3 regions of the Paeniglutamicibacter sp. ORCA_105 genome follow, and region 3 is predicted to be linked to each of the others. Evidence: riboswitches for the same ligand, from Rfam matches in the RefSeq annotation. Region 3 holds a riboswitch; each other region holds the start of a gene.
The links. Region 3 has a riboswitch for thiamine pyrophosphate ahead of thiC (phosphomethylpyrimidine synthase ThiC). Riboswitches for the same ligand answer to the same signal wherever they lie in the genome.
Positions count from the first base shown of each region.

Region 1: another riboswitch for thiamine pyrophosphate. It lies ahead of ACIPUB_RS11620 (ECF transporter S component); the one in region 3 lies ahead of thiC (phosphomethylpyrimidine synthase ThiC).
Region 2: another riboswitch for thiamine pyrophosphate. It lies ahead of thiO (glycine oxidase ThiO); the one in region 3 lies ahead of thiC (phosphomethylpyrimidine synthase ThiC).

Region 1 covers NZ_JBIXLM010000020.1:70,350-73,601, forward strand. The annotation lists gene ACIPUB_RS11605 (monovalent cation/H+ antiporter complex subunit F) at 1-187, shown strand, start outside; gene mnhG (monovalent cation/H(+) antiporter subunit G) at 187-594, shown strand; gene ACIPUB_RS11615 (DUF4235 domain-containing protein) at 724-984, opposite strand; TPP riboswitch at 1,056-1,177, shown strand; gene ACIPUB_RS11620 (ECF transporter S component) at 1,233-1,856, shown strand; gene ACIPUB_RS11625 (ATP-binding cassette domain-containing protein) at 1,872-3,252, shown strand, end outside.
Region 2 covers NZ_JBIXLM010000004.1:7,888-11,139, forward strand. The annotation lists gene ACIPUB_RS02805 (ATP-binding cassette domain-containing protein) at 1-592, opposite strand, end outside; gene thiE (thiamine phosphate synthase) at 1,040-1,720, opposite strand; TPP riboswitch at 1,735-1,870, shown strand; gene thiO (glycine oxidase ThiO) at 1,865-3,097, shown strand; gene thiS (sulfur carrier protein ThiS) at 3,094-3,252, shown strand, end outside.
Region 3 covers NZ_JBIXLM010000025.1:50,143-53,394, reverse strand. The annotation lists gene lepB (signal peptidase I) at 1-501, opposite strand, end outside; gene rplS (50S ribosomal protein L19) at 562-921, opposite strand; TPP riboswitch at 1,382-1,489, shown strand; gene thiC (phosphomethylpyrimidine synthase ThiC) at 1,502-3,252, shown strand, end outside.

The DNA.
Region 1 (3,252 bases), on a different contig from region 3:
CCCGTCCATCCTGGAACGCGTCATCGCCACCGACGTCCTGCTGCTGATCATCTCCGCGGCACTCTGCGTGGAGATGACAGTCAACCGGCACACCAACAATCTGGTCTTCGTGCTGCTGGCGTGCCTGGTCGGGTTCGTGGGTTCGGTCACCGTTTCCCGCTTCGTCACGGATCGGAGAAACGCCTGATGCTTGACACCATCATCGACATCATTGCCGGGACGTTCATGATCGTCGGCTGCCTGATGTCCCTGGCCGCCGGAATCGGCATGCTGCGCTTCCCCGACCTGCTCTCGCGCCTGCACGCGGCTACCAAGCCGCAGGTGCTGGGTTTGTTCCTGCTGCTGGCTGCGCTCGGGCTGGAATTGCGTTCCTGGGCGGTGCTGCCGGTGCTGGTCCTGGCCTGGTTGCTGCAGTTGCTCACCGCGCCGGTCTCCGCGCACATGGTGGGACGCGCCGGATACCGGACGCGGCACCTCAAGCGCGAGACACTCGTGGCCGACGAACTGGCCGCCGTCGTCGATGCCGCGGCCCAGCGCGAGGAACAAGACCACGGCAAGGGCCAGCCCCGGGACCGCACCGACTTCATCGACTAGGGCGCCCTCGGCCCGCCGGTGGTTGGCGAAGGCCCGGTTCCAGGCCGGCGTCCGGGACGGCTCGGCGGCAAATGACTGAGGAGGGGGTCCACGAAAAATCGTGGACCCCCTCCTCAGTCATTTACTGCGTCAGGCCTTTTTGGCGAACCTGGCCAATGCCCGTTGGGTGCCGCGGTCGGTGAACACCTGGATCAGGGCCGCGGTCGTGGCCGACAGGACGGCGAAGCCAATGATCTGGCGCAGGCTGGCCTCGGCCTGCGCTTCCGCGTTGCCATGCTTCGGCGGCTTCCGGCCGGTGAAACCGGTCCAGGCTTTGTCAACGATTTTTCCACCCAGGAAACCGGCGGCGATCGAGATAGCTGGGCCGATGAGTTTCATCAAGCTGTTCAAGGGGACTCCCAAATGTTGCTGGCAACGGTACCTGCCCCAGCATAGCCTGAGGTAACATCAAAGAACTGAAACAATCACGACAGGGGAGCGTCGTGCGAAGAAATTCGCACCAAGGCGCTGAGAGTGCGGATAGCCGCAGACCCTCGAACCTGCCCCGGCTAGTACCGGCGAAGGAAGTCGAGTTCTCAGGGGGTGCGTTCAAAAACGCGTTTTCCCTCCCCTCCTTGTATCCAAGGAGGATCACCACCATGAGCACCACCAACCAGCCCGCCGGGCACAAGCCGGCAACCTCGTCCTGGCGTGTCGTTGACATCGTTATCGCGGCAGTCATCGCAGTGTCCTCGGGCGTCATCTTCTGGGCCTGGAACAGCACCCACCACCTGCTTGACTTCCTCTTCCTGGCCTTCCCGCCCTCCGCCTCCCTGGTCTCGGGCATGTGGCTCTTCCCTGCGGTGCTCGGCGCGCTGATTATCCGCAAGCCCGGTGCCGCACTCTTCTGCGAAATCGTCGCCGCCATGGTCTCGGCACTCATGGGCTCCGAATTCGGGCTGACCGTCCTGGCCTCCGGCCTGATCCAGGGTCTGGGCGCTGAACTGGTGTTCGCCGCGTTCCGCTACCGCAAGTTCAACCTTCCCGTGGCACTGCTGGCCGGAGGCGCGGCAGGGCTCTTCGGCAGTGTCAACGACACCTTCATCTTCCGCTGGTTCCCCGAATACACCACCGGCATGCTCTTCTCCTACATCGCGTTCATGACCATCTCGGGCATCGTCATTGCCGGGCTGCTCTCCTTCCTGGCCACCCGCGCCCTGGCCAAGACCGGCGCCCTGGGCGCCCTGGCCAGCCGCAAGGCGGCCACTGAAGCCATCCTCTAGGACGCGGCAGCCATCATGACCTCACCTTCGATGCTGAACCGTGAAGCCGGCACCCCGGACACCGGCAGCCGGTTGGCCACGGCCGTCTCGGTCAGCGCCCGCAACTGGGGTTGGCGGCATGCCGACCGCGCCCAGCCGGCGCTCCGCGGCCTTGACCTGGATATCCGCGCCGGGGAACGCGTGCTCCTGGCCGGTCCCTCGGGCGCTGGCAAATCCACGCTGCTCTATGCCCTGGCGGGGGTCCTGCACGAGGACGACGAGGCCTATTCCTCCGGCGAACTGCTGCTGGACGGAACCCCGGCGGCCCAGGGCCGCGGCCTGGTCGGGCTCATGCAACAGGACCCCGAAACCCAGGTCGTCCAGGCCCGGGTCGGGGACGACACGGCTTTCGGCGCCGAAAACCTTTCGGTGCCGCCGGAAGAGATCGCCCAACGCATCATCGAGGCCCTCGATGCCGTGGGACTCGATGTCCCGCTGGACCACCCCACCGCCGCACTCTCCGGCGGACAAAAACAGCGCCTGGCCCTCGCCGGGATCCTGGCCATGGGCCCGGGACTGGTCCTCCTGGACGAGCCGACGGCGAACCTCGACCCGGACGGCGTTCTGGAGGTCCGCGATGCGGTGCTGGCGGCGCTGGATGCCACCGGGGCAACCCTGCTGATCGTCGAACACCGCCTTGAGGCCTGGGCTCCGCACATGGACCGGGTCATCGTGCTGGAACCGGGCGGCGGCATCGCCCACGACGGAACCCCCGGCGAGCTCTTCGGGCCCGGGAAGGTGCGCGAGGAACTGATCTCCGCCGGGGTTTGGGTCCCCGGATACACCCCGTCGATCGACGTGCGGTCCGCCGGAACCGATGGCGGCGCCCTGCTGCTCGAGGCCACGGACCTGGCGGTCACCCGGAAGCGCGGCGGATCAATCGCTGCCGGGGGGCTTGACCTGCGCGTCGCGGCCGGTGAGGCCTGGTGCGTGCGCGGGGCCAACGGCTCGGGCAAGTCGACCTTCGCCCTGACGCTCGGGGGCTTGCTGCCACAGGCCTCAGGCACCGTGCTGGCCACCGGGGAGCTGGCTGCCGGCTCCGAGGCCCGCCCCTACCACTGGCGCGCCACCGAACTGGTGGGGCGCATCGGTTCGGTGTTCCAGGAACCGGAGCACCAATTCGTCACCAACACGGTCCGCGAGGAATTGGCCTTCGGGCCTGCCCACGCGGTCAAGCCCGGCACCCGGGATCCGCTGTTCACGGACGGGGAGATCGAGGCACGGGTCGAAACACTGCTGTTGCGGCTGCGGCTGGGGCATCTTGCCGAGGCGAACCCCTTCACGCTTTCGGGCGGTGAGAAGCGACGTCTCTCGGTGGCCACTGTTCTGGCTTCGGGTCCGCGGATCCTGATCCTTG
Region 2 (3,252 bases), on a different contig from region 3:
CAAACAGCGCGGTGAGGTCGAAGTCGTTGACCTTGCCGCGACCCTCGCATTCCGGGCACATGCCGCCGGTGATGGAGAAGGATCGCCGTTCCTTGATCTTCTTCCCGCCCTTTTCCAGGGTCACGGCGCCTGCCCCGGAAACCGAGGGGACATTGAAGGAGTACGCCTGCGGGGAACCGATGTGGGGTTGTGCCAGCCGCGAGAAAACGATGCGCAGCATGGCGTTGGCGTCGGTGACCGTGCCGACGGTGGAGCGCGGGTTGGAGCCCAGGCGTTCCTGGTCCACCAGGATCGCGGTGGTCAGCCCCTCGAGCGTGTCGACCTCGGGGCGGGCCAGGGTGGGCATGAAACCCTGCACGAACGCGGAGTAGGTCTCGTTGATCATGCGCTGGGACTCGGCGGCGATGGTGCCGAAGACCAGCGAGGACTTGCCCGAGCCGGAGACCCCGGTGAACACCGTGAGGCGGCGCTTGGGGATCTCGACGCTGATGTCCTTGAGGTTGTTCACCCGGGCACCCCGCACGCGGATCACCTCGTGGCTGTCGGCGGCATGCCTCGTTGCGGACGTGCTGGTCGTGGTCTCGCTGGTCATTGCTTCTCCCATTCGTGCCGGCTCCGCGGCGGCGGAACTCCCCACGCCTAGACTATCGCCCGCACCGCCGCCCGGTCTTCCTGAAAACTGCCCCTTCTACCGGGCTATGGATTGCCGTCTCCGGGTCGTTGAAAATGAGCGGTACGGAAGCCCGTCCGTGACATTTTTTCTTGTATCCGTGCCAGCGGTAAGGACCAAACGGAGAATTGGGGATGAGGGGTTTCGCGGGAACTGTCCAGTGCGGTCATGGAGCGAGCGGATGACTTCGATGCCGTGGGAGGGGAGCGCTTCGACGCCCAGCGTGTGGTGGACGACGACCGGCGGTTTCCCGGCCAGGGTCTGCGTATCGAACTTCCCCTCGTCGGTGATGGCCCGGTCGGAGTCCTGAGTAGTTGGCGGCGACCGGGCCGATACCCGATAGGGCCGGAAGGCCGGAGGTGTCGTCGGCTAGCCCAATTCCGGCAGCCTGGACAGCAGCGCCCGCGCAGCAGCAGTCGGGTCGTCCGCGTCCGTGATGGCGCGGACCACCACGATGCGCGAGGCACCCGCCTCGACGACCTGCTCCACGTTGCCCAGGTCGATACCGCCGATAGCGAACCACGGCTTGGTCGTCTTCAAGGAGGCGGCGTGCTCCACCATCTCCAGTCCGACGGCCGCGCGCCCGGGCTTGGTCGGGGTGGCCCACAGCGGGCCGACGCAGAAGTAGTCGGTATTGGGGTCAGCAGCCGCCGCGGTGATCTGCGCCGGGTCGTGGCTGGAAAGCCCCACGGTGACGGAGGGCCCGAGCAGCGATCTGACCCCGGGCAGCGGCAGGTCTTTCTGGCCCACGTGGAACACCGGTGCTCCGGAGAGCATCGCCAGGTCGGCACGGTCGTTCACCGACCACAACTTGCCGAATTCCCCGGCCACTTCGCGCAATACCTGGAGCAGTTCGAGCTCCTGCCCGGCGTCCAGGTTCTTGTCGCGCAGCTGGATGATGTCCACCCCTCCGGAATAGGCGGCGCGCAGGAAATCCGCGAAATCACCGCGCTCGGCCCGGGCATCGGTGCACAAGTAAAGGCGCGCGGAAGCGAGGTCCGGGGCGCTTAAGACGGGGGTCGCTTCATCTTGGGTGGTGATCTGGCTCATGTCTCCTAGACTAGTTCAGTACCGCGGGAGCCAGGAAAGCTGGCTGAGAGGGCGCCGATTGCGCCGACCGACAGACGCCGCCTTCGAAAACAGGGTGGCGTGGAACCTGATCCGGCTCATACCGGCGTAGGGAAGGAGACCTCGATGTCGCGCACCGTGCCCGACCCCCTGTCCACCGACGTTGCCGTCATCGGCGGCGGAATCATCGGCCTGGGCATCGCCCTCGAAGCACAGCGCGCAGGGCACCGCATCATGCTCATCGACCCGGACCCCGCCTCCGGTGCGACGTTCGCCGCTGCCGGCATGCTGGCCCCTGTCAGCGAGCTGCACTACCAGGAAGAGGACCTGCTTTCCCTCACCCTGGCCTCGGCCGCCCGCTGGCCCGATTTCGCCCGGACCCTGGCCGCCGAGACGGGCCTGGACCCGGGATTCCGCACCACCCCCACGCTGGCCCTCGGCGCGGATGCCGCCGACCGTGCCGCGCTGGGCGACCTGCGCGAGGCACAAACCCGGCAGGGGCTTGAGGTCACCCGGATAACCACCCGCGAAGCGCGGGCGCTCGAACCGTTGCTTTCCCCGCATATTTCCGCCGCCCACCTCATTGCCCAGGACCACCAGGTCGATCCGCGTGCCCTGGCCAAGGCCATCATGGAATGCCTTGCGGCAACCGGCACCAAACGCGACGGGGTGGAATCGGGGCAGACGCTGGTCCGCACCCGGGCAACGGCCCTGCTGCACGAGGATGCCGCCGATTCGGGCTCCCGGGTCACCGGGGTGCTGCTTGCCGACGGCACCGAGGTCCGCGCCAGCGAGACGATTCTCGCCAACGGCCTGGGCGCCGCCGATTTCGCTGGACTGCCCGATGCGCTGGTGCTGCCGTTGCGCCCGGTGCACGGGGACATCCTGCGGCTGCGCGTGCCCGAGCACCTGCGCCCGCTGACCACCGCCACGCTGCGCGGGATGGTGCGCGGGGTGCCGGTCTACGTGGTCCCGCGCGAGGATGACACCGTGGTCATCGGGGCGACCGCCCGCGAGGACGGCAACCCGGGGGTCAGCGCCGGGGGAGTACACCAGCTGCTGCGCGATGCCCAGGTGCTGCTGCCCGCGGTCGCCGAGCTCGAACTCATCGAAACCACCGCCCGCGCCCGCCCCGGCACACCCGACAATGCGCCGTTGCTGGGACGCATGGCCTCGGCGACCGGGCCGGATGTGCCGGGTCTACTGATCGCCACCGGGTTCTTCCGGCACGGCGTGCTGCTGACCCCCATCGCCGCCCACATCGCCGTCGAGCTGATCGCCGGCCGCAGCGACCCCGCCTGGGACCGCTTCCGACCCGACCGCTTCTCACCGGCCCTGAAACCCAAGGAGTATTCATGAGCACCATCCAACTCAACGGCGCACCCAGTCCGCTGGCCGCCGGGACCACCCTGGCCGAGCTGGTCACCGCAGTCACGGGGCGCGAGCTGCTGCCCACCGGCAAGCCCGCGGACGGCGGACGCCTGGGCGTGGCCGTTGCCCGCAACTCCGGCATC
Region 3 (3,252 bases):
ACCCTCGGGTACGTGCACATCGAATTCCACGTCACTCGGTTTGTCCCCGCCAAAGACGTAGGGCTCCTCCACCGGGACACCGTTGATGCTCAGGTGCCCGTCCGGGCCGCAGCAGCTGACGGTGTCGCCCCCGACTCCGATGACGCGCTTTACATACACCGAATCACTTCCGGCCAGGCGCAGTGCCCAGGCCAGTGTATCCAGGGCAGTGGGGCGCTGGTAGGGCAGGAACGAGCCGCGGCCGTCGAAGATGACCACATCCCCGCGTTGGATCTCGACGTCCTTGTAGGAAAGCCGGTTCACCAGCAAGCCCTCACCCGGGTTCAACGTGGATTCCATGGAAGTGGATCCGATGTAGAAGAAGTCAACGACCGTGGCGCGAACTCCAAGGGTGATCACCGCCGCCGCAGCAAGCGCGCCTACGGCAAAGCGCCAGCCCCTCGAAGGGGACCGGCGCTTTGTCGAAGCGGAAAAACGTTCCGATTCAGTAGTTTGATCCACGATGGATCCCCATCCCCGCCGTCCGAAGGACGGCTTGGATAGAGGTTCTCGCTTTTCTGGCTACTTGGCAGTCCGGAAGTCGCGCTTTTCGCGGATCTTCGCAGCCTTGCCGTGGCGATCGCGCATGTAGAACAGCTTCGCGCGGCGAACGTCGCCACGGGTTACCAGTTCGACCTTTTCCAGAACCGGGGAGTGTACCGGGAAGGTACGCTCTACGCCGACGCCGAAGGAGACCTTGCGAACGGTGAAGGTTTCGCGAACGCCGTCGCCCTGGCGACCAAGGACGAAGCCCTGGAATACCTGAACACGGGAGTTCTTGCCTTCGATGATGTTGACGTGAACCTTGACGGTGTCACCGGCGCGGAAGTCCGGGACATCGCTGCGCAGCGAGGCTGCGTCGACAGAGTCGAGAATACGCATGAATGCATCTCCTAGGCAGACGCCGCAGGTCATCTACCTTAGACACGGACCGTTATTGTTCCTCATGACGCGCGAAGGCGTCGAGGGAAAGATGTGGCGGTCCGGAGCTTGGTACCGTGATCCGTTTGCGGATCAGCGGTAGGTCGGACTGTTGATTCGTTCCCCCTGCGGCAGGAGCAGAACCCAGTAGACCCAAGAATCCATTTTGCCACACTCCGGGGCAAGCTGCGAAGTTCCTTCCCTGCGGCCAGGTCCGTCAAAGTTCGATTGGCTTCGGGCCTTCGCCTTGAACGCCGGCAAAATTGCCGAATCGTGCCCATCGAATCGGGCCGCTCGTGCAGATTCCACAGCGAATATTGTCGCTGACCGCACAGCAGGCCGGTACGGGGACGTGAGCAGGGCCACCACGCCAGTGCGCAAGGTCACACTCGATGCCAGATGAATGTTGTGATAGTTTCACTTACGACCACACGGGAGCCCTTGCAGGGGCTGAGATCGAGCTGAAGCAGCAAGAGACCGTTGAACCTGTCCGGGTAATGCCGGCGAAGGAAGTGAGTACTCCTTGAACAACACCATTTCAATGCACAGCCCTGTCCAAAACGCCTCGGAAGCAGCAGAGACCCAGTCCCTGAAGTCCCATTCCCTGGCTTATCTCGAGGACGCCGAATCGGGGATCCGGGTCCCGGTCACCGAAATCGCCTTGGAGCCATCCCCCGGCGGCAAGGCCAACGCCCCGCTGCAGGTGTATCGCACCGCCGGCCCCGGCAGTGACCCGGTCGTGGGCTTGCCGCCCTTCCGCGGCGAGTGGATCGCGGATCGTTCGGACACCGAGGCCTATGGCGGTCGGGAGCGGAACCTGCTGGACGACGGCAAGTCCGCATTGCGCCGCGGAGCGGCATCGGCCGAATGGAAGGGAGCACGGCACCAGCCGCGGCGCGCGGAACCCGGAAAACGCGTGACCCAAATGCACTACGCCCGCCGGGGAATCATCACCCCCGAAATGCGCTTTGTGGCGCTGCGCGAGAACTGCGACGTGGAACTGGTGCGCAGCGAGGTCGCTGCGGGCAGGGCCATCATCCCGTCAAACATCAACCACCCCGAGTCCGAGCCAATGATCATCGGCAAGGCGTTCCTGGTGAAGATCAATGCCAACATCGGCAACTCTGCGGTCACCAGCTCAATTGCCGAGGAGGTGGACAAGCTCCAGTGGGCCACCTTGTGGGGCGCCGACACCGTGATGGACCTGTCCACCGGCGATGACATCCACACCACCCGCGAATGGCTGATCCGCAACGCCCCGGTTCCCATCGGCACCGTGCCGATCTACCAGGCACTGGAAAAGGTCAACGGCGAAGCCAACGCACTGACCTGGGAAATCTACCGCGACACCGTGATCGAGCAGTGCGAACAGGGCGTCGACTACATGACCGTCCACGCCGGCGTGCTGTTGCGCTACGTGCCGCTGTCGGCCAACCGCGTGACCGGCATCGTCTCGCGCGGCGGGGCCATCATGGCCGGCTGGTGCCTGGCGCACCACCAGGAGAATTTCCTCTACACCCACTTCGACGAGCTGTGCGAGATCTTCGCGAAGTACGACGTGGCGTTCTCCCTGGGTGACGGTCTGCGCCCGGGGTCCATCGCCGACGCCAACGACGCAGCGCAGTTCGCCGAGCTGGACACCCTGGCCGAGCTGACCAAGCGCGCTTGGAAGTACGACGTGCAGGTCATGGTCGAGGGCCCCGGGCACATCCCCTTCCACCTCGTACGGGAGAACGTGGAGCGCCAGCAGGAGTTGTGCGACGGCGCTCCGTTCTACACGCTTGGCCCGCTGGTCACCGACATTGCGCCCGGCTATGACCACATCACCAGCGCCATCGGCGCCACGGAGATAGCCCGCTACGGCACCGCGATGCTCTGCTACGTCACGCCCAAGGAACACCTGGGGCTGCCCAACAAGGACGACGTGAAGACCGGCGTGATCACCTACAAGATCGCAGCCCACGCCGCGGACCTGGCCAAGGGGCACCCGGGTGCATCCGTACGCGACGACGCGCTGAGCAAGGCGCGCTTCGAGTTCCGCTGGCGCGACCAGTTCGCCCTGTCGCTGGACCCGGTCACGGCCGAGTCGTTCCACGACGAGACGCTGCCTGCAGAACCGGCAAAGACCGCGCACTTCTGTTCCATGTGCGGGCCGAAGTTCTGCTCGATGCGCATCAGCCAGGACATCCGGGACGAATTCGGCTCGGCCGATTCGCAGGCCGCCATCGCAGAAATGGTCAGCGGGATGCGCGAAAAGAGCCAGGAATTCCTGGCCGCCGGAGGCAAGGTCTA